3 regions of the Rhizobium sp. PAMB 3182 genome follow, and region 1 is predicted to be linked to each of the others. Evidence: riboswitches for the same ligand, from Rfam matches in the RefSeq annotation. Region 1 holds a riboswitch; each other region holds the start of a gene.

Region 1 (6,712 bases):
GGCTAGTCGACCCTGACGACCTTGCCGGGGTTCATGATGCCGGCCGGGTCGAAGGCGCGCTTGATGCGCCGCATCAGGTCCATCTCGATCTCGGACCGGACCGCGGCGAGCTTGTCGCGCTTCAACTGGCCGATGCCATGCTCGGCGGAAATCGAACCGCCATATTTCAGCACGATGGCATGCACGGCGTCGTTGACCTCGTCCCAGCGGGCAAGGAAGGCATCGCGGTCGGCGCCGACCGGCTGGGATATGTTGTAGTGGATATTGCCGTCGCCGATGTGGCCGAAGCCGCAGATGCGCGCGCCGGGGATCATCTCCAGAACCTTCTCGTCCGCCTCGTGCATGAAGGCCGGGATCGCGGAAACCGGAACCGACACGTCGTGCTTGATCGAGCCGCCTTCCGGCTTTTGCGCCGGAGAAAGGCTCTCGCGCATGTGCCAGAGCGCCTGGCCCTGCGCCTCCGAACTCGCGATCACCGCGTCCTCGACCAGCCCGCCTTCGAGACCCTTTTCAAGGAGCGCTTCCATCATGCGGGTCGCCGCTTCGCTGGTGTCGGAGGTGGACACGTCGATCAGCGCGTACCATTTGTGGCTCGATGCCAGCGGATCGCGGACGCCGGGAATATGCCTGACCGCAAACTCGACGGCGATGCGCGGCATCAGCTCGAAGCCGGTCAGGGCGGCGCCGCAGACGCCGCCAGCGATCTCGAACAGGCGAAGCGCGTCTTCCACCGAGTTCAGCCCCGCAAGCGCGACCTGATGGCCGAGCGGGCGCGGGAAGAGCCGGAGCACGGCACCGGTGATGATGCCGAGCGTGCCCTCCGCGCCGATGAAGAGATCGCGAAGGTCGTAGCCGGTATTGTCCTTCTTGAGCCGCCGTAGACCGTTCCAGATCTCGCCGGTCGGCAGCACCACCTCGAGGCCGAGGCAGAGATTGCGCATATTGCCGTAAGCGAGCACGGCCGTGCCGCCGGCATTGGTGGAAAGGTTGCCGCCGATCTGGCAGCTGCCCTGCGAGCCGAGCGACAGCGGGAACAGGCGATCGACCTTTGTCGCCGCGGCATGCAGGTCGTCGAGCACGACGCCCGCATCGGCAACGACCACGTTGGCCACCGGATCGATATCGCGGATGCGGTTCATGCGCTTCAAGGACAGGATGACCTCGCGCCCGTCGGTCGCCGGCACCTGGCCGCCGACATGCCCGGTATTGCCGCCTTGCGGCACGATCGGCGTTCCCGTTTCCGTGGCGAGCGCCAGGATCTGCGAGACCTCATCGATGGAGCCCGGCAGCAGCACCAGCGGCGACTTGCGGAAATAGAGGCCGCGATCTTCGGTCACGAACGGCTTGATGTCCGAAGCCTCGGTGATTGCATGGCGCTCGCCGACGATGGCCGCAAAGCGGCTCAGGAGCGCGGGCGAAAGGGGCTCACTGGTCATCCTGCGTCTTTCCTGTGGTTTCGGGCGTGCGCGGCGCGGCGGCGCGTGCCAGGCGGTCATTGATGGCTTCGCCGAGCCCGTGGCCGGGGATGGCGGTGACCGCAATCGTCTTCGCGCCCGTCGCGTCCGCTTCCTTCATCATTCCGAACAGGCTCGCCGCCGCCTCGGCAAGATCGCCGGACGGGCTCAAGTCGAAGATGCCGAGCGCATATTCGATGCCGGGCAGGCGCTTGCCGCCAAAGGTCAGCAGCGCTTCGCCCGGCAGCAGCATGTCTGCCATCAGCCGCATGGAGGCGCCCGGCGCATAATGGGAAAGCAGCATGCCCGGCGCTTCGATTTCGGCATTCGTGCCGTCATGGCGCACGACCTCGAGGCCGGTCGCCTTGGAAATGTCCTCGGCGCTGATGCCGCCCGGACGCAAGAGCCGGATGACATCGCCGTCCACCTTGACGATGGTCGATTCCAGCCCGACCTTCGCGGGGCCGCCGTCGAGGATGAGATCGATCCTCTCGCCGAGATCCTCGTCCACATGGGCGGCGGTCGTCGGGCTGATCTTGCCGGACGTGTTGGCCGAGGGGGCTGCGAGCGGACGGTCGAAGGCCTTGATCAGCGAGGCGGAAAAACCGCGTGGGACTCGCACGCCGACAGTCTCCAGCCCGGCGGTTGCGAGGGGATGGACGCCGGAGCCTTCCTTCAGTGGCAGGATGAGCGTCAACGGCCCGGGCCAGAAGGCGTCCGCCAGTTGCGCCGAAACGGGGTCGAAGGTCGCATAGCGTTCCGCCATCGCCTTGTCGGCCATGTGGCAGATCAGCGGATTGAAGCGCGGCCTGCCCTTGGTCTCGTATATGGCGGTGACGGCCGCTGGGTTTGTCGCATCCGCAGCCAGCCCGTAGACCGTTTCGGTTGGCATGGCGATCGGCCGACCGGCCTCCAGCAGAGGCAGGGCCGCGGCAATCGCCTCGTCGGGATTTCGGGTGATGTCGATAATGCGGGCCATGGCTCACCGGTCTTCGGAATGCGCATGTCCTTAGCCCGGAACGGCCGGGTGTTCAACTGCGTCCGATCGGAGCAGGGTAGGGGTACCGGGTGCGTCAGAGCGCCTGAATGATTCGCCTCAGCGCTTCGTCGCGGGCGCCGAGCAGGAGCACGTTCTTGACCGCTTCCTTCTTCTCGTGCGTCTGGAAGAGGATGCCGCCATTGTTGATGCTGCGGTCGATCTGCAGGCGTGGCGGCGCCGGCAGCTGTGCCATCGCCGTCCGTGGCTTGGTCTGCGCCGGCCTTTCTGCGGGGACCGGCTGGTTCTGGTTGACGGCCACGGCGAAGTACATGCGCGGATATTTGAGGTTCAGACGTCCGAAGAAGGCGTCGGTGCCGCCGATTTCGGAGAAGAAGTTGGCGATGTAGAACGCCCAGATGACCTCGTTGAAGCGCGGATGGTTCGTCCGCGCGGCTGTGATGTGACAATAGCCGAGATGCGGGCTCTGCTCGAACGTGCGGTGAAAGATAATCTTCGGAAACTGGATCGACTTGTGAAACCGGTTCAACCGTTCATGGGTCCGTTCGCCGGCGGACATCAGCATCTTGCCCGTGCGCTGGGCGACCTCCTCGTAGGTGAGGTAGCGCCGTTCCTCTTCCAGCCAGTTTTCCTTGCTGCGCACGATGCGGCCGGTGCGCAGGAATTCGGAGTGAACCGCCTGTCCGGGAAGCTTCGGCTTTTTCTCCGCCGCCTGGTAATATCTGGTCTTCATGGCTTCGGACACGTGCAGGGCTCCGCTATGGTCCATCATCGTCGCAAAACGTGGTTAACCGCCGGTTAAGAGCCGTCCTCGACCGCTTGCCTGTCCCGTCTGCGACGTTCTTGCGTGTCGTCAATTGTCGTGTCGCGTGTCGCTGGCAGCGTGTCTGCGACGTCGGTTCCCAACTATAGTGTGTTCAGGCTCAAGGTCTCGCCCTGCTAGGGAGGGCGGAAAATTGGGAAAGCCGGTGAAAATCCGGCGCTGCCTAGCAACGGTATAAGAGCTTGAAACTGGCGCAAGAACCACCGGCATGGTCCGGAACGGCCAGTTCCCGCAGCGACGGGAGGCTCTTCAGCCCGGAAACCAGCCTGAAGCATGGATTTTGAAACTTGGCCGCAGCAACCGGCCGGGGTCTCCAACTGTCGGTGCTCCCAGCCGGCCGTGACCTGTCGGTTGTCTGCATCACTGATTTTTTTGGCGCATGAGGATGGGTCATGGATATTCGTAACACTGTGCTGCGGCAATTGAACAACCGTCGCGAAGGCTTCAGCCTGGAGCAGGCCTTCTACACCGATCCGGATTATTTCAAGCTGGATATGGAAACGATCTGGTATCGCGACTGGCTCTTCATCGGCCATGACTGCGAAATCCCGAAGGCAGGCAATTTCTTCACCGTTCAGGTCGGCGATTATCCGGTCGTCGTCGTGCGTGGCCGCGACGGTGTCATCCGCGCCCTGCACAATTCCTGCCGTCACCGCGGTTCGCGCGTCTGCAACACCGAGCGCGGCGCCTCCGCCAAGCTTGTCTGCCCGTACCACCAGTGGACCTACGAACTCGACGGCTCGCTGCTGTTTGCCCGGCAGATGGGTGACGACTTCGACAAGTCGCAGTTTTCGCTGAAGAAAATGCATTGCGAAACGGTGGCCGGCTACATCTTCGTCTGTCTCGCCAAGGTCGCTCCCGACTTTGAACCCGTCCGCGCAATGGTCGATGCCTATGTCGGGCCGCACCGTCTCAAGGAAGCCAAGATCGCCCACCAGTCGACCATCATCGAGAAGGGCAACTGGAAGCTCGTCTGGGAAAACAACCGCGAATGCTACCACTGCGCCGGCAACCATCCGGAGCTCTGCCGCACATACCCGGAAGCCCCGTCGGTTACCGGCACGCAGGGCGCGGGCGATGATCCTGTCATCGCTGCCCACTGGAAGCATTGCGAGGACGCCGGCCTGCCGAGCCAGTTCAAGATGCATGACAGCGGCCAGTTCCGCGCCGCCCGCATGCCGTTGATCGAAGGCGCCGTCAGCTACACCATGTCCGGCAAGCCTGCAGTGAAGAAGCCGCTGTCCTCCGACGTCACCGTCGGCAACATCGGCACCATGCTGCTCTTCCATTATCCGACCACCTGGAACCACATGCTGGGCGATCACGCGATCTCCTTCCGCGTGCTGCCGCTCGGTCCGGAAGAGACCATGGTCACGACCAAGTGGCTGGTGAACAAGGATGCCGTCGAGGGCGTCGACTACGACCTCGAGGAATTGACCCACGTCTGGAACGAGACCAACGACCAGGACCGCCGCATCGTCGAGGAAAACGCCTTCGGCATCCGTTCGCCGGCCTATGAGCCGGGTCCGTATTCGCCCGACCATGAAGGCGGCGTCATGCAGTTCGTCGAGTGGTACACCAACTTCATGATCGACCGCCTGCAGGGCGATCAGACCAAGCTGTCGGTTGTCGCGTAATGAGCAGCGTGAAGAAAGCTCCCTTCAAGCATGTCGACGAAATGCTCCCCTGGAGCGACAAGGAAGACATGCTGGAATGCGTCGGCTGGACGCCGGAGGCGCCGGACACGATGACCTTCACCTTCCGGGCGGACAAGGAGAACCGCTGGTTCCGCTATCTGCCCGGCCAGTTCGTCACGCTGGAACTGCCGGTCGGACCGGAACCGGTGCTGCGCACCTACACGCTGTCGTCCAGCCCCTCGCGGCCCTTCATGCTGGCCGTCACGGTCAAGGCGCAGAAGGACAGCATCGGCACCCGCTGGATGCAGGAAAGCCTCTATCCGGGTATGAAGATCAAGGCGCACGGCCCGCGCGGGGATTTCTCCTATGTCCGTCATCCGGGCGAGAAGTACCTGTTCATCTCGGCCGGTTCCGGCATCACGCCGATGATGTCGATGACCCGCGACCTCGGCGACCGCGAACCGGACAGCGACATCGCCTTCATCCACTGTGCCCGTTCGCCGAACGACATCATCTTCCGCTCGGAGCTGGAGTACAAGGCGCGCTACATGCCGAACTTCTCGCTCGGCCTGATCGTCGAGCAGCTGGAGCGTTCGCAGTTCTGGTCGGGCCTCAAGGGCCGGGTCGACAAGGCCAAGATCGCGCTGCTGGCGCCGGACTTCCTCGACCGCACGGTGTTCTGCTGTGGACCCGAGCCGTTCATGGCGACGGTGCGGGAATCGCTGGAGACCGCCGGCTTCGACATGAGCCGCTATCACCAGGAGGCCTTCGCGACGGCCGCCCCGATCGCCGACATGCCGATCGTGGTCAACGAGGACAAGGACGAGGAACCGTCGTTCAAGGTGCGCTTCGCCGACAGCGGCAAGAATGTCGAGTGTCAGCCGGGCTTTACCGTGCTGCAGACGGCCCGTGCCAACGGCGTGCGCATCGGCGCGGCCTGCGAATCCGGCATCTGCGGCACCTGCCGGGTCAAGTGCCTGTCGGGCAAGGTCGACATGCAGCACAATGGCGGCATTCTCGACGACGAGATCGATGAGGGCTACATCCTCGCCTGCTGCTCGCGTCCCTTGACGGATGTCGAGATCGAGGCCTGACGAAGGCCTCGATCAACTTCGAGCAGCGCGGAGCCGGCTGGACCGTCAGATGGTCGTCGGCACCCGCAGCTCGAAATCGGCCAAAGTCATCGGACGGCCGAAATAGTAGCCTTGGAGGGCGCTGCAGCCGCAGTCGAGCATGAAGCGGTATTGCGCCTCCGTCTCCACGCCTTCCGCCAGCACGTCGAGGCTCAGATCGTGCCCCATCTGCACGATGGTCTTGGCAAGCGAGGCGTCGAGTTCGTTTTCCGACACGCCGCGTACGAAGCTGCGATCGATCTTCAATTGCGTGAGCGGCAGTCGGCGCAGATAGCTGAGCGACGAGTAGCCGGTGCCGAAGTCGTCGAGCGAAATGCCGATGCCGATATCCTGCAGGGCCGTCATCTTGGCGGCCAGCCCTTCGACATCGGCGACGAACACGCTTTCCGTCAGCTCCAGCTTCAGCCGCTTCGGATCGACGCCATAGGTCCTGACGGTACCCTCCACCAGTTGCACGAAATCCGTCAGCAGAAACTGGTCGGCGGTGATGTTGATCGCCAACGTCAGGTGCCTTGTGCTGGCGTTGGCGTTCCACGCCGACAACGTCTGGCACGCTTCCTTCAGCACCCAGCTGCCGATCTTCGGCATGATGCCACTGCGCTCGGCGAGCGGAATGAACTCGGCCGGGGAGATGTAGCCCCGTTTGGGATGTTGCCAGCGCAACAGGG
Region 2 (6,712 bases), 160 kb from region 1:
AGCAGACGACGGAATTGGGTTGGCCGAGGCGGCCGAGCGCAAGAGCAAGGTCCCAGGCGACGCGTTCCACGCCGCCGACAGTACTGAATTCCTGAATGATCTGTGCGACCTCAAATTCCATGCCCAACTCCAAGACAAACCGTCCCAAAAAGCGCCGGAGGTCGATTAAGGTGTAAGACGCAGCACAGTATGTCCCGTTTTGGGATGTTTCATCCCGGAACACGTTGATATCATAAACTAAATTTAAAGGATGTGAATGGGAGGGCGGCGCTTCCGGACATTAAATTTTCGTTAGGAACTGACGGGTGCGACAGCCGCCTATCCATTCGGCGGCCGTCGTTTCCGAAGGAATTATCGAGGCTTAGTTGCCCATCTTCGGCATGGCGTCGTGGTTCATGCCGTCCATCGACTTCATATCCATGCCCTTCATGTCGCCGCCATCGTTGCCGCTGGCATTGCCGACTGCGAACTCGACGTCGACGGAGCCGGCCTTTTCGAAGACCAGCGTCGCCTTGACCATGTCGCCCTCCTTGAACGGCTTTTTGACATCCATGAACATCACATGCAGGCCGCCCTTCTTCAGCTCGACGGTCTTGCCGGCCGGGATGGCGATGCCGTCCGGCAGCTCGCGCATCTTCATGACGTTGTTTTCGACCGACATCTCATGCATCTGCACGTTGTCTGACCGGTCGGACTTGATCGCCACCAGCCGGTCGTCCGTGCTGCCGTGATTGATGATCTTCAGATAGCCGCCGCCAACCTTGGCGCCGGGGATCATGGCGCGCGAGTTGGGATGGATGATCTCGAGATCTCCGACCTTGAACTCGTGCCCCCAGGCCAGCGGCGCCGTCATGAGCGTGACGATAAGCGTGAGCAGACGGATTGTCGTGGTTTGCATAGTGTTTCCTTTTCCTGGATGTGTTGGGTTGAATTGGCTGAAAGCGTGATTGGTCAGGTGAGGGGCTGCCTTCGCGGCGCAGCCTCGTCGTCGATCGCGCCGGCGATGGCGGCGATCCGCTTGCGGTCTTTGATGGTCACGAGTTCCGGGGTGGAGAAATCGATGAGCCCGGCGCGCTTGAAGCCGTTCAGGTTGCGGCTGACGGTTTCCAGCGTCAGGCCGAGCCAGTCGGCGAGGTCAACCCGCTTGAGGTAGAGGCGAAAACTGCCGCCGGAGGGACGGGCGCCGTGGCCGCGGCGTCCGAACTGACCGGCGAGATCGAGGATCGCCAGGGCGACCCGCTCCTGCGCCGTCCGGCGGCCGAGCAGGGTGATGTGGTCCTGCAGCCTTTGCGTGAACTCCACGAGCGCCCTGGCCTGGCCGCCGCCGTCGCGTCCATCTTCGGCGATGGTCTCGATCCGGGTGAAGGCGAGCGCCTCGGCGTGACAGCCGAGCTGGTCCGTCACGCCCTTTCCGAACACGCGGCCGGGGCCGAGAATGTCGAGTATCTGGCGGCGTCCGTCCTGCAGGGTCTGGTGCAGCGCCACGCATCCCTCGCGGATGACGAGGAGTGCCCGTCGTCCCTTGCGCTCGATGGTGATCGCTGACCCGGCTTCGAAGCGGTTGAATGTTTGTGAGTATACGGCGACAAGCGGCCTTTGCGGCCCGTTCGCCGATCGGGCGGACGCGTTCGGGTCCGCGGTGATCCTCTGTAACATGATGTGTCGATCCGGCATGGGCGCCGGCAGAAGCCGTCAGGAGACGGAAGTCCGGCGCGAACTGTGAAAGCGGCCGCGCCAAGGCGGCTGCGGTTCAGACAGAAATGCCGGAAAGGGGAGGGGCGCGCGGTGATGCGTTGGGCGGGAAAAGCTGGCGGTAGAAGGCTTCCCGATAGGCGGGCAGCCGCTCGGTTCCGCTTATACGGACCTGCGGACCGCCGACGGAGGGCGGGACCACGAGCATTGATCCGGCGCTGATGCGGCACGCCTCGCAGCCATGGTCGTGCACATGCTTCTTGCCACCGGCCTCGTCGTCGAGGGCGCTGTCGCAGATGAACGGAATGGTGCCGTCCGGCAGCGCATAGGCGGCCAGTTCCGAGGCGGGTATCTGAGAGGCAAGTACGGGGGATTTATGCGCGAAGCCGATGGCGAACACGGCCAGCGCACACAGAATGTGCAACAGGTTCCTGATCGTCCCGATCCGCCGTTTCATCGATGCCCCACTCGAAAGACGGGCATCGAATATCACCCGGCCTTCGAAATGACAATGCGGCAATTTGGGCGTGCATTTCTGCCTGTCGAGAGTTGAATCGGAAAAATCCCTGCTCTACGACTGACGGCGATGGTTCCGCCATATCCCCGAAACCGGGACGGCGGATGAAAAGGGAACATGGTGAGGCGTACCCATCAGGGACCGAGACCATGGCTGCCCCCGCAACTGTGAGCGGCGAATGACGCCTTGATGCCACTGGCTTTGAAGAGAAGTCGGGAAGGCAGGCCGAATGAAGACCCGCGAGCCAGGAGACCTGCCATCATCGCCGGGCATTTCGCCCATTCTCATCACTTGCCGCGCGGTGGGCGCGGAAAGGAGTCAACATGCATATCGAACCCGGCGTCGTCGACGGCGCCAAGATCGTTCTTTCCTACGCAACGGCAGCCGGAGCCCTCGGGCTTGGCCTCAAGATGGCGGTCGACACCGTCCGTCACGATGGCGGCGTCGCAGCGCTTACCATGCGCAGCACGGTCACGACCGCGCTGGTCTTTTCCTTCTTCCAGGTCCTTCCGCATCATGCTGTCGGCGTTTCCGAGGTGCACCTGATCCTCGGCTCGACGCTGCTGTTGATGTTCGGGGCGGGGCCGGCGGCGATCGGCCTGGCGCTGGGGCTCTTGATCCAGGGCGTCTTCTTCGCGCCCCTCGACCTGCCGCAATACGGCATCAACGTCACCACGTTGCTCGTGCCGCTCTGGGCGATCGGCGCGGTGGCACGCCGCATCATTCCGGCCCGCACGGCCTATGTCGACGTGACCTACAAGCAGGCGCTGGCGCTTTCGACCACCTATCAGGGCGGCATCGTTGCCTGGGTCGCCTTCTGGGCGCTCTACGGCCAGGGCTTCGGTGCTCAGAACCTTGCCGCCGTCGGTTCGTTCGGCATCGCCTATATGAGCGTCGTGCTCATCGAGCCGCTGATCGACCTCGCCGTGCTTGCCGCCGCCAAGTCCTTCGACAAGGCAAGCCGCGGCCCGCTTTTCGCGCGTCGCCTGCATCAGGCCGGCTGATCGCGGTCGAACGAAACCGGAAGGGCGCGGTCTGTGGGCTGCGCCTTTCCCTCTTCGAAGGCCCGGGCTTCACGCCAGAGACACGCGCGTTTGATGGCCGGCCCCTTGGCGTTCGGGCGGCGATGCGCTAGACCTTCATTTTAGTAAACTCGTTTCTATACTAACGATATGTGGAGGGTGCCATGGCTGGCAGGCTGGTGATCGTCGGGGCAGGGCAGGCGGGCTTCGCGCTGGCAGCCAAGTTGAGGGCCCTGAAGGACGAACGTCCGATCACGATCCTCGGCGCCGAGGCGAGCCTTCCCTACCAACGCCCGCCGCTGTCCAAGAAATACCTTCTCGGCGAGATGAGCTTCGACCGCCTGCTGTTCCGGCCGGAAAGCTGGTTCGCCGACAACAACGTCGACATCCGCCTGTCTGCCTGGGTCGAGGAAATCGACCGGGCCGCGAAGACCGTCCGAATGCAGGACGGCACGCAGGTCGAATACGAGACGCTGGCGCTTGCCACCGGCGCCACGCCGCGCAAGCTGCCGGAAGCGATCGGCGGCGAGCTCGCCGGCGTCTTCACCGTACGCGACAAGGATGATTGCGACCGGCTTGCCGAGGCGATGACGCCCGGCCGCCGTCTGCTCGTCATCGGCGGTGGCTATATCGGCCTGGAGGCGGCAGCCGTCGCCCGCAAGCTCGGCCTCGAGGTCACCGTCATCGAAATGGCGGACCGCATCCTCAAGCGCGTCGCGGCGAAGGAAACCGCCGACATCATGCGCGCCGTCCACGAAAGCCACGGCGTCGTCATTCGCGAGGAAACCGGCCTGCATCGCCTGATCGGCGAGGACGGCAAGGTAACCGGCGCCGAACTCTCGGACGGCTCCACCATTCCCGTCGATCTCGTCGTCGTCGGCATCGGCGTCACGCCCAACGATCGCGCCGCCGCGATGGCTGGCCTCGCCGTCGCCAACGGGATCGTCGTGGATGCGCACTGCCGGACCTCCGATCCCTCCATCTACGCCATGGGCGACTGCGTGGTCTTTCCATGGCAGGGCGAGGAGATCCGGCTCGAAAGCGTCCAGAACGCCGTCGACCAGGCCGAGGCCGCCGCTGCCGTCATGGCCGGCGGCGATGCGGCATACGACCCGAAACCATGGTTCTGGTCGGACCAGTACGACGTCAAGTTGCAGATCGCCGGCTTCAACAGGGGCTACGACGAAACCCTGCTGCGCCCCGGCCAGCGGGAAGGCGCCGCTTCCGTCTGGTATTTCCGCGATGGACGCCTGATCGCCGTCGACGCGATCAACGATGCCAAGGCTTATGTGACCGGCAAGAAGATGCTGGAGAGCGGCATCAACCCGGACAAGACCGTGCTCGCCGATCCGGCCTCGGACCTGAAGGCATTGCTGGGCTGAGGCCTCGGCCCGCGTCTTGTGTCCCGATTTGCGACTTTGACCCCGTCATTTTGCGGCAAATGCGGGTATCGTTAAAACCATGCAGCCCCTGTTTGCAGATCTTTAAGGTATCGAGACTTAAATCATTGGCATTCAATGACATGACGTCAGGAACGGGCAAATGGAAAGCGGGAACACAGAAGAAAGACGCAGGGAGCACCGCATGCGGTCGCTCAAGGCGGGACGCATCGTTTTCAATCACGAATACAGCACCATCAACTGCACGGTGCGCAACATGTCGGCGACGGGCGCCAAGCTGCTCGTCGAAAACGCAATGCAGATCCCCGAGACGTTCGAACTCGTCTTATCCGACGACACCCGGCATGCCTGCGAGATCAAGTGGCGCAAGCTGAAGGAAATCGGCGTCGCATTCGTCTCCTGAGATCGCCTCGCAATTTTTCCTAAAAAATATCGTCAAGCAAGGAACCAACGGCCGATCGGCGCGTTTTCCCACCGAACTCGAAAGAGAACGGGAAAGGAAACAACGTGATCCGCGCTTTAATACTTTGGCTCTTGGGCGTGCCCTTCGTGGTCGTTCTGCTGATTTGGTATTTCTTCTTCTAGGAGAGACGCGGATTGATAAAGGTCCCCGTCAGGAAGCGGATCTGCCATGTCGCCCCCCCTCCGCCCCGGCAGATTCTGTTCCTGAAATGAAAACCCCGCAGACATGATGTCTGCGGGGTTTTCTTCATGCTTGGGAGGCGATTTCGCTCAGTCGAGCTTGTCGAGAATTTCGGCCGCCTTGCCGGCGCTGACGCGGCGGATTTCGGCCTCGTCGCGGCGGTTGGCGAAAATCTCGGTCGCCATCAGCTGGTCGGCGAGATCGGTCGGCAGCGACAGCAGCACGCGGGCATCCGCGGCATTGATGCCGGAAAGGTCCGAACGCTTGGCCGTGATCATGCCGCCGGCCACCGTATTGTTGGTGTCCGGGTCGATCAGGATGAAGGCGCCCGTGAAGCGGTTCTGCTCGTAGGGGTCGAAGATCGCCGCCTCGTCGAAGGAGAGGTGCACCTTGCCAATGGCATTCATCGTGAAGGCTTCGTCGGTCTGCTCCCACTTGCCGGACTTCAGGTCCAGGCGGCTGACCGGCTGGACCTGCACGCGCTGGCGGCGCGAACCGGACTTCAGCCAGTAGCGCTTGCCGGGCTGGATGCCGTCCGGCTGCAGCGCGACGATCTGCGCGTCGAAGGAAAGGCCCGTCTGCGGCTGGCTGTCGAGCGAAACGATCATGTCGCCGCGCGCGACGTCGACCTGCCGGTCGAGGACGAGCGTGATGGCATCGCCGGCAACGGCGGCGTTGCGCACGAGGTCGAAGGTGACGATCTGCTTGACGTTGGCGATCATGCCCGACGGCAGGATGGCGACGCTGTCGCCCGGCTTGACCGCGCCGCCGGCGACCGTGCCCTGATAGCCACGGAAGCTTTCGCCCGGACGCGACACGCGCTGCACCGGCAGGCGGAAGCCGACGGTCTGCGCGGAGCGGACGGTGGCGAGTTCCAGCGTTTCGGCGAGCGTCGGGCCGTCATACCACGGCATGGACGCCTTGCCGTCATAGACGACGTTCTCGCCTTTGAGCGCCGACATCGGAATGGCGGTCACCTGCTTGACGCCGAGCGACAGGGCGAGCTCGCGGAATTCGTGCGCGATGCGCTCATAGCCGGCCTTGTCGTAGCCGGTGAGGTCGATCTTGTTGACGGCGAGCACGAACTGGCGGATGCCCATCAGTGTCGCGATCGTGGCGTGCCGGCGGGTCTGCTCAAGGATGCCGGTGCGGGCATCGACCAGAAGCACGGCGAGATCGGCGGTCGAGGCGCCGGTCGCCATGTTGCGGGTATACTGCTCGTGGCCGGGCGTGTCGGCGACGATGAAGGAGCGCTTGTCGGTCGAGAAGTAGCGATAGGCCACGTCGATCGTGATGCCCTGTTCGCGTTCGGCCTGCAGGCCGTCGAGAAGCAGCGCGAAATCGGGCAGGCCGAGGTCGTTCTGCTTGCCCTTCGAATCGCGCTCGAGCGTCGCGGCCTGGTCTTCCTTGACCGCCTTGGTGTCCCAGAGAAGGCGGC
Region 3 (6,712 bases), 1.4 Mb from region 1:
GATCGGACGTCGGCAAGACGGTCCTTGTCGCGGGCCTCTGCCGGATTGCCGCCAACCGGGGCCTGAAGGTCCGTCCGTTCAAGCCGCAGAACATGTCCAACAACGCCGCCGTTTCCGATGACGGCGGCGAGATCGGCCGTGCGCAATGGCTGCAGGCGATGGCAGCGCGCGTGCCGTCTTCCGTGCACATGAACCCGGTGCTCCTGAAGCCGCAATCGGATATCGGCAGCCAGATCATCCTGCAGGGCCGCGTGTTCGGCCAGGCGAAAGGGCGCGATTACCAGCGGCTGAAGCCGCAGTTGCTTGATGCGGTTATGGAGAGCTTCCGGATTACCGGCGAAGGGGCCGACCTCGTCATCGTCGAGGGGGCTGGTTCGCCTGCGGAAATCAACCTCAGGGCCGGCGACATCGCCAATATGGGGTTTGCGACGCGGGCGAACGTTCCGGTGGTGCTGGTCGGCGATATCGACCGGGGCGGGGTGATCGCCTCGCTGGTCGGTTCGCATGCGATCCTTCCGGCGGAAGACCGGGCGACGATCGCCGGATATATCATAAACAAGTTTCGCGGTGATGTGTCACTCTTCGGTGACGGTATTACCGCGATCGGTGAATTTACCGGCTGGCCGTGCTTCGGCGTCGTCCCGTGGCTTAAGGCGGCGGCACGCCTTCCGGCAGAGGATTCGGTCGTGCTGGAGCGGCTGGCGCGGCGCGGCACGGGGGCGCTGAAGGTGGCCGTGCCGGTTCTCTCGCGCATCGCCAATTTCGACGATCTCGACCCGCTGGCGGCGGAAGACGACGTCGAGCTGGTCTTCGTCAGGCCGGGCGAACGCATTCCCGACGACGCGGGCCTGGTCGTCATTCCCGGTTCGAAGTCGACAATCGGTGACCTTGCCGATTTTCGCGCGCAGGGCTGGGACGCAGATATCGTGCGCCACCATCGCCGTGGCGGCCGGGTGATCGGCATTTGCGGCGGCTACCAGATGCTGGGGACAATGGTTTTCGATCCGGACGGAATCGAGGGAGACGTGCGCGCGGCGCCGGGCCTCGGCCTTCTCGACGTCGAAACGGTCATGGCGCCCGAAAAGACCGTGCGCAATTCATCGGCCTGGTCGACGGAGTATGAGGCGCCACTCGCAGGTTACGAGATCCACCTGGGGGAAACGAAGGGACCGGACTGCGCCCGGGTGCCGGTGACGATCGATGGCCGGCCGGATGGCGCCATGTCGGCGGACGGCAAGGTGATGGGTACCTATCTGCATGGCCTCTTTTCCAGCGACGCCTACCGCGCCGGCCTGTTGTCGAGCTTCGGGCTTTCGGGCGAACGCACGAACTATGCGTCGAGCGTCGACGCGGCGCTCGACGAGGTGGCGGCGGAGCTGGAGGCGGTCCTGGACAAGGACTGGCTCGATGGGGTGATGCGGGTTGGGTGACGTCGCCTGAAATACCCCCTCACCAACAAAATCTATGACTTAGCTGAAGCTAAGATCATGATTTTGTATCCTCTCCCGCAAGGGGAGAGATGAAGTGCTGATAGCGCCGCTGGCTCCCATCTCCCCCTTGGCGGGGGAGAATGGAATTTCAACATCTTAGCGTCAGCTAAGTGTTAGAAATTCCAAGAGAGGGGGTGTTTGGACCTTGGCGATACCCCTCAGGTGCCCGCCCTCAACTTCCGGAAATGAAAGATCCGCCCGATCGTGTTCAACAAGACCTGCGCCGCCAGGATTGCCGTGGTGCCGGTGTGGTCGTAGTCGGGGGCGACCTCGACGAGGTCGATGCCGACGACGTTGCCGCGTTCGGCGAGGCCGGCGATGATGTCGAGCACCTCGTAGTAGAGGAAGCCGCCATGGCTTGGCGTGCCGGTGCCGGGCGCAATCGACGGGTCGAAACCGTCGATGTCGATCGTCAGATAATAGTTCATGCCAGCCGGAATTCGCTCAAGCAGCGCCTCGGTCCCGAGCCTGCGCGCGCCGCGCACGGTGATGATGTCCGATCCCATCGAGATCGCCGTCTCGTATCCTTCCTTCGCGGTCGAGGACACGTTGCGGATGCCGATCTGCGAGAGGCCGGTGACGTAGTCCTTTTCGGCCGCGCGGCGCATCGGGTTGCCGTGACCGTTGCGCACGCCATGCCGCTCGTCGACGAAGTCGAGATGGGCATCGATCTGCACGACATGGATCGGCCCCTGATCGGAAAAGGCATTGATGCAGGGGATGTTGATCGAATGATCGCCACCCAGCACGACCGGCAGCGCGCCGGCGGCGAGGATGGCGCGCACGCCCTTCTCGATGTTGGCGTGGCTCATCTCGGTATTGGTGTGGATGATGTCCGCATCGCCGATGTCGACGATCGTCACGTCGTCGAGATAGGTGACGCCGTCGTCGTGATCGTATGCGCCGGCATGACCAAAGGAAAACAGGGTCGAAGCCTCGCGGATCGCCCGCGGTCCGAACCGGGCGCCGGCCCGCCACTGCGTCCCGAAATCGAATGGCGCGCCCATGACGGCGACATCGGCTTCGATCTTCGACCAGTCCGGCTCGTAGGGACGCTTGCCGAAGGTGGAAATGCCAACGAAGGGCAGGTTCAACCGTCCGGAGTCGTAACTGTTTTGCGTCATGCGCGGTCCTTTGCGGTCTTGGGGTCTTCCCACAGGGAAGGTTGCACCGGTTTGGCGGTCGGGCAAGCGGGATTTGAGGCTTTCCTTCAATCCGCGGTCAGAGAACAGTCTCTGTCGCTTCCACGCAATTGACAGGCGGCAAGGGAATCCATAATCATCTGCAATTACGGATGGTTCCCGAACGGCAATCGCCAATCGGGATCAAAAGGGAATGTGACGGGACGGACCCAAGCAGGGCGTTCCAATCGCAGCCGACCCCGCGACTGTAGAGTGGCGAGGGTCTTCCATTCCTTCGAAGGGCCGCACTGCCGGCTGTCTGCGCTATCGGCAGGCGGGCAGGAAAGCCTTCGGCGGAAAAAGCCACTGGAGTGGCAGTCGCGTGAACCGGGGTTGGACGCCTCTATTGTCTACGAATCGTCCGCCTTTCGCGATCTGCCATCAAACTCCGGGAAGGCGAGGGAGACCTGCTGGCAGAAATGCCTGAAACCGCGAGCCAGGAGACCTGCCATATCGTGCCGGGCATTCGCCCAAACCTCGGAGGAGGCTCCTCCAGTATGCCAGCACGGAGGTTGTCATGGCTACGATCGCATCTTCTTCTACCCTCTCGGTTTCCGACCGTCAGAAGGCCGGTTTCATTGCGCTCCTTCTCGGCGCGTTCCTGGTGTTCGGCGTCGGTCTCGCGCATTCGGCGGTTCTGCACGATACTGCCCATGACGTGCGCCACTCCTATGGCTTTCCCTGCCACTAAGGACGAAGGTCACCTGTCATGATTGTCAAATATCTCCTGGCCGCTCTGGTGGCCGGGCTTGTTGCCGGTGGTGTGATGACCGTCGCGCAGCAGGTCAAAGTCGTGCCTCTTATTCTTCACGCAGAGGAATATGAAGGCGGAGCGCCCGAGCACGAGCATTCCGCCAAGGCTGAAAACTCTACATTCGGCGAACTCGCCGGATCGCTTTTCCTGCCGTCTCCAGCTTTCGCGCATGGTGCGGAAGACGATGGCCACGACGAGAGCGGCATGCTCTTCGGCGTCAGCCGCTTTGGCGGAACGCTGATGGCCAACCTCGTGGCCGGTGCCGGTTTTGCCTTGCTGCTTGCCGGCATCAGTCTTGTCTCCGGCCGCGACATCACGCTTGCGAACGGCATCTTCTGGGGCGCCTGCGCCTGGCTGGCCGTTCACCTGCTGCCGTCTCTCGGCCTGCCGCCGGAACTGCCGGGCTTTCCGGCCGCCGATCTCGACGCCCGCCAGATCTGGTGGCTGAGTGCGGTGGTACTGTCTGGTGCCGGCATCTGGCTTCTGGCCCTGCGTGAAGAGGCCTGGGCCAAGGTTCTCGGCCTCGTGCTGATTGCCGCGCCGCATCTCTGGGGCGCGCCGCAACCCGACAGCATCGACAGCAACGTCCCGGCGATCCTCGCCGCCGAGTTCGCTGTCGCAGCATTGGCGACGACGCTGGTCTTCTGGCTGGTGCTCGGTCTGCTGATGGGGCTTGCCAACCGCAAGATCGCGGGAGCTGCCGCATGACGACGACACCGCCCGGCGCCGTCCTGGTGCTGGGCGGCGCCCGTTCGGGCAAGTCGCGGTTCGCCGAGGGGCTTGCCCGACAGTCCGGCCTCGACCGGCATTACCTGGCGACGGGCCAAGCCTATGACGACGAGATGCGTGACCGCATCGCGCGCCACAAGCAGGAGCGAGCCGGTGACGGCTGGACGACGCATGAGGAGCCGGTCGATCTCATCGGTTGTCTGCGCTCGGTCGATGATCCGGGGCGTGTTATTCTCGTCGATTGCCTGACGCTCTGGGTCTCGAACCTGATGATGGCGGATATGGACGTCGAAGCGGCCTCGCGCTCGCTCGCCGATTACCTGCCGCAGGCAAGGGGCCGGATCATCCTGGTGTCGAACGAGGTCGGCCTCGGCATCGTGCCGGAGAACGCCATGGCGCGGGCCTTTCGCGATCACGCCGGCAGGCTCCACCAGATGGCCGCGGAGACAGCGGCAGAAGTCTATTTTATCGCGGCGGGATTGCCGCTGAAAATGAAGGGTTAGGATCATGATGAAGGAAAAAATCCCGGCAACGGTGATCACCGGCTTTCTCGGCGCCGGCAAGACGACGATGATCCGCAACATGCTGATGAACGCCGATGGTCGGAAGATCGCGCTGATCATCAACGAATTCGGCGATCTCGGCGTCGATGGCGAGGTGCTGAAGGGCTGCGGCGCGGAAAACTGCACCGAGGACGATATCGTCGAGCTCAACAATGGTTGCATCTGCTGCACCGTCGCCGACGATTTCATTCCGGCGATGACGAAGCTTCTGGAGCGCGAGAACCGCCCCGATCATATCGTCATCGAGACTTCCGGCCTGGCGCTGCCGCAGCCGCTGGTCGCCGCCTTCAACTGGCCGGACATCAAGACGCAGGTGACCGTCGACGGCGTCGTGACCGTGGTTGACAGCGCGGCGGTCGCCGCCGGCCGCTTTGCCGACGATCACGACAAGGTCGATGCGCTGCGCGTGCAGGACGACAACCTGGACCACGAGAGCCCGCTGGAAGAACTGTTCGAGGACCAGCTGACAGCCGCCGACCTGATCATCCTCAACAAGGCCGATCTGCTCGACGCCGCCGGTATCGCCATGGTGCGCGAGACGGTGACCAATGCGATTTCGCGCAAGCCGAAGATGGTGGAGGCGCGCGGCGGTGAGGTGCCGTCTGCCGTGCTGCTCGGCATCGGCGCGGGCACGGAGGATGACATCGTCAACCGCAAGTCCCATCATGAACTGGAGCATGAGGCGCTGCATGCCTCAGGCGCGGAGCACGATCATCATCATGACCACGATGAGTTCGAAAGCTTCGTCGTCGAACTCGGCGCGCTTGCCGATCCGGCCGCCTTCGTCGAAAAGCTGAAAGGCGTCATCGATGCGCATGACGTGCTGCGGCTGAAGGGCTTCGTCGAAGTGCCCGGCAAGGCCATGCGCCTCGTCATCCAGGCGGTGGGAAGCCGGATCGAGCATTATTTCGACCGGCCGTGGAAGCCGGGCGAGACCAAGGGCTCGCGCCTCGTGGTGATCGGTCTTCACGAAATCGACGAGGATGCCGTGCGTGCTGCCATCGCCGCCGCGGCCTGATGCATCATGCACCTGCTGCTCGCCCAGAAAGGCTCGATTGCCGATAGCGAAGAGGCAATCGATCTCGGCCAGTCGCCGGGCGATATCCTCTTCCTGTCCGCGGCCGACACGGAGCTTGCCGCGATTGCCGGCGCTTACCGGCGCCAGGGGGAGGGGCCGAGCCTGAGGCTTGCCAGCCTGATGAGCCTCAAGCACCCGATGTCGGTCGACACCTATGTCGAGCGCACGGCGCGGCATGCCAGGCTGATCGTGGTGCGGGCGCTCGGCGGGGCCAGTTATTTCCAATATGCGATCGAGGCGCTGCATACCGCGGCAGGCAGGAATGGTGCGCTGATTGCCGTGCTGCCGGGCGACGACAAGCCCGATGACGGACTGCGGCCCTATTCCAATCTCGATGCCGACGACCATGCGGCGCTGTGGTCCTACCTGATCGAGGGCGGCGAAGAGAATGCGCGCGGGTTTCTCGACTATTGTGCGGCGCTGCTCAATGGCGGCGAAAGGCCGGAACCGGCCAAGCCGCTTTTGAAGGCGGGGCTCTGGTGGCCGGGCAGGGGCGTGATTTCGGTGGCGGAGTGGCAAGACCTGGCCGCTCTTCCTTCTCCCCGCGTGCGGGGAGAAGGTGCCCGGAGGGCGGATGAGGGGCAGCCGGATGCAAGCGTCGCATTGCCCCTCACCCCAGCCCTCTCCCCGAAAGCGGGGAGAGGGGGCGCACCAACCGCCGCCATCTGCTTCTACCGCGCACTGGTGCAGAGCGGCGAGACAAAGCCGGTGGAGACGCTTGTCGAGGCGCTGGCGGCCGAAGGCGTTCGGGCACTGCCGGTGTTTGTGTCCAGCCTCAAGGATCCGGTTTCGGCCGGAACGGTCGAGGCCATCTTTACCGAGGCTGCGCCGGATGTGGTGATCAACGCGACCGGCTTTGCGGTCTCTGCGCCGGGCGCGGAAACGAAGGGTACGGTGCTGGAGGCGTCGGGCGCGGT

What was found. A riboswitch is a leader RNA that binds a small molecule or an ion and turns the genes downstream of it on or off. The one in region 1 is predicted to bind cobalamin.
Region 2: linked by a shared signal. The riboswitch ahead of ACU5AZ_RS05260 (energy-coupling factor ABC transporter permease) and the one ahead of ACU5AZ_RS06020 (aromatic ring-hydroxylating oxygenase subunit alpha) in region 1 are both predicted to bind cobalamin.
Region 3: linked by a shared signal. The riboswitch ahead of ACU5AZ_RS18865 (CbtB domain-containing protein) and the one ahead of ACU5AZ_RS06020 (aromatic ring-hydroxylating oxygenase subunit alpha) in region 1 are both predicted to bind cobalamin.

Annotation. Positions count from the first base shown of each region.
Region 1 covers NZ_CM128607.1:1,184,243-1,190,954, reverse strand. Annotated here, with positions in the region: gene ACU5AZ_RS06040 (DUF1217 domain-containing protein) at 1-6, shown strand, start outside; gene ACU5AZ_RS06035 (FAD-binding oxidoreductase) at 3-1,436, opposite strand; gene ACU5AZ_RS06030 (L-threonylcarbamoyladenylate synthase) at 1,426-2,433, opposite strand; gene ACU5AZ_RS06025 (DUF6656 family protein) at 2,528-3,184, opposite strand; cobalamin riboswitch at 3,361-3,558, shown strand; gene ACU5AZ_RS06020 (aromatic ring-hydroxylating oxygenase subunit alpha) at 3,667-4,911, shown strand; gene ACU5AZ_RS06015 (2Fe-2S iron-sulfur cluster-binding protein) at 4,911-6,005, shown strand; gene ACU5AZ_RS06010 (putative bifunctional diguanylate cyclase/phosphodiesterase) at 6,051-6,712, opposite strand, start outside.
Region 2 covers NZ_CM128607.1:1,024,749-1,031,460, reverse strand. Annotated here, with positions in the region: gene ACU5AZ_RS05280 (glycosyltransferase family 4 protein) at 1-121, opposite strand, end outside; gene ACU5AZ_RS05275 (copper chaperone PCu(A)C) at 362-898, opposite strand; gene ACU5AZ_RS05270 (helix-turn-helix domain-containing protein) at 952-1,656, opposite strand; gene ACU5AZ_RS05265 (hypothetical protein) at 1,751-2,149, opposite strand; cobalamin riboswitch at 2,263-2,484, shown strand; gene ACU5AZ_RS05260 (energy-coupling factor ABC transporter permease) at 2,533-3,213, shown strand; gene ACU5AZ_RS05255 (NAD(P)/FAD-dependent oxidoreductase) at 3,396-4,613, shown strand; gene ACU5AZ_RS05250 (PilZ domain-containing protein) at 4,774-5,034, shown strand; gene cysN (sulfate adenylyltransferase subunit CysN) at 5,364-6,712, opposite strand, start outside.
Region 3 covers NZ_CM128607.1:3,935,097-3,941,808, forward strand. Annotated here, with positions in the region: gene ACU5AZ_RS18855 (cobyric acid synthase) at 1-1,430, shown strand, start outside; gene speB (agmatinase) at 1,649-2,614, opposite strand; cobalamin riboswitch at 2,769-3,138, shown strand; gene ACU5AZ_RS18865 (CbtB domain-containing protein) at 3,189-3,362, shown strand; gene ACU5AZ_RS18870 (CbtA family protein) at 3,381-4,133, shown strand; gene cobU (bifunctional adenosylcobinamide kinase/adenosylcobinamide-phosphate guanylyltransferase) at 4,130-4,657, shown strand; gene cobW (cobalamin biosynthesis protein CobW) at 4,662-5,735, shown strand; gene cobN (cobaltochelatase subunit CobN) at 5,742-6,712, shown strand, end outside.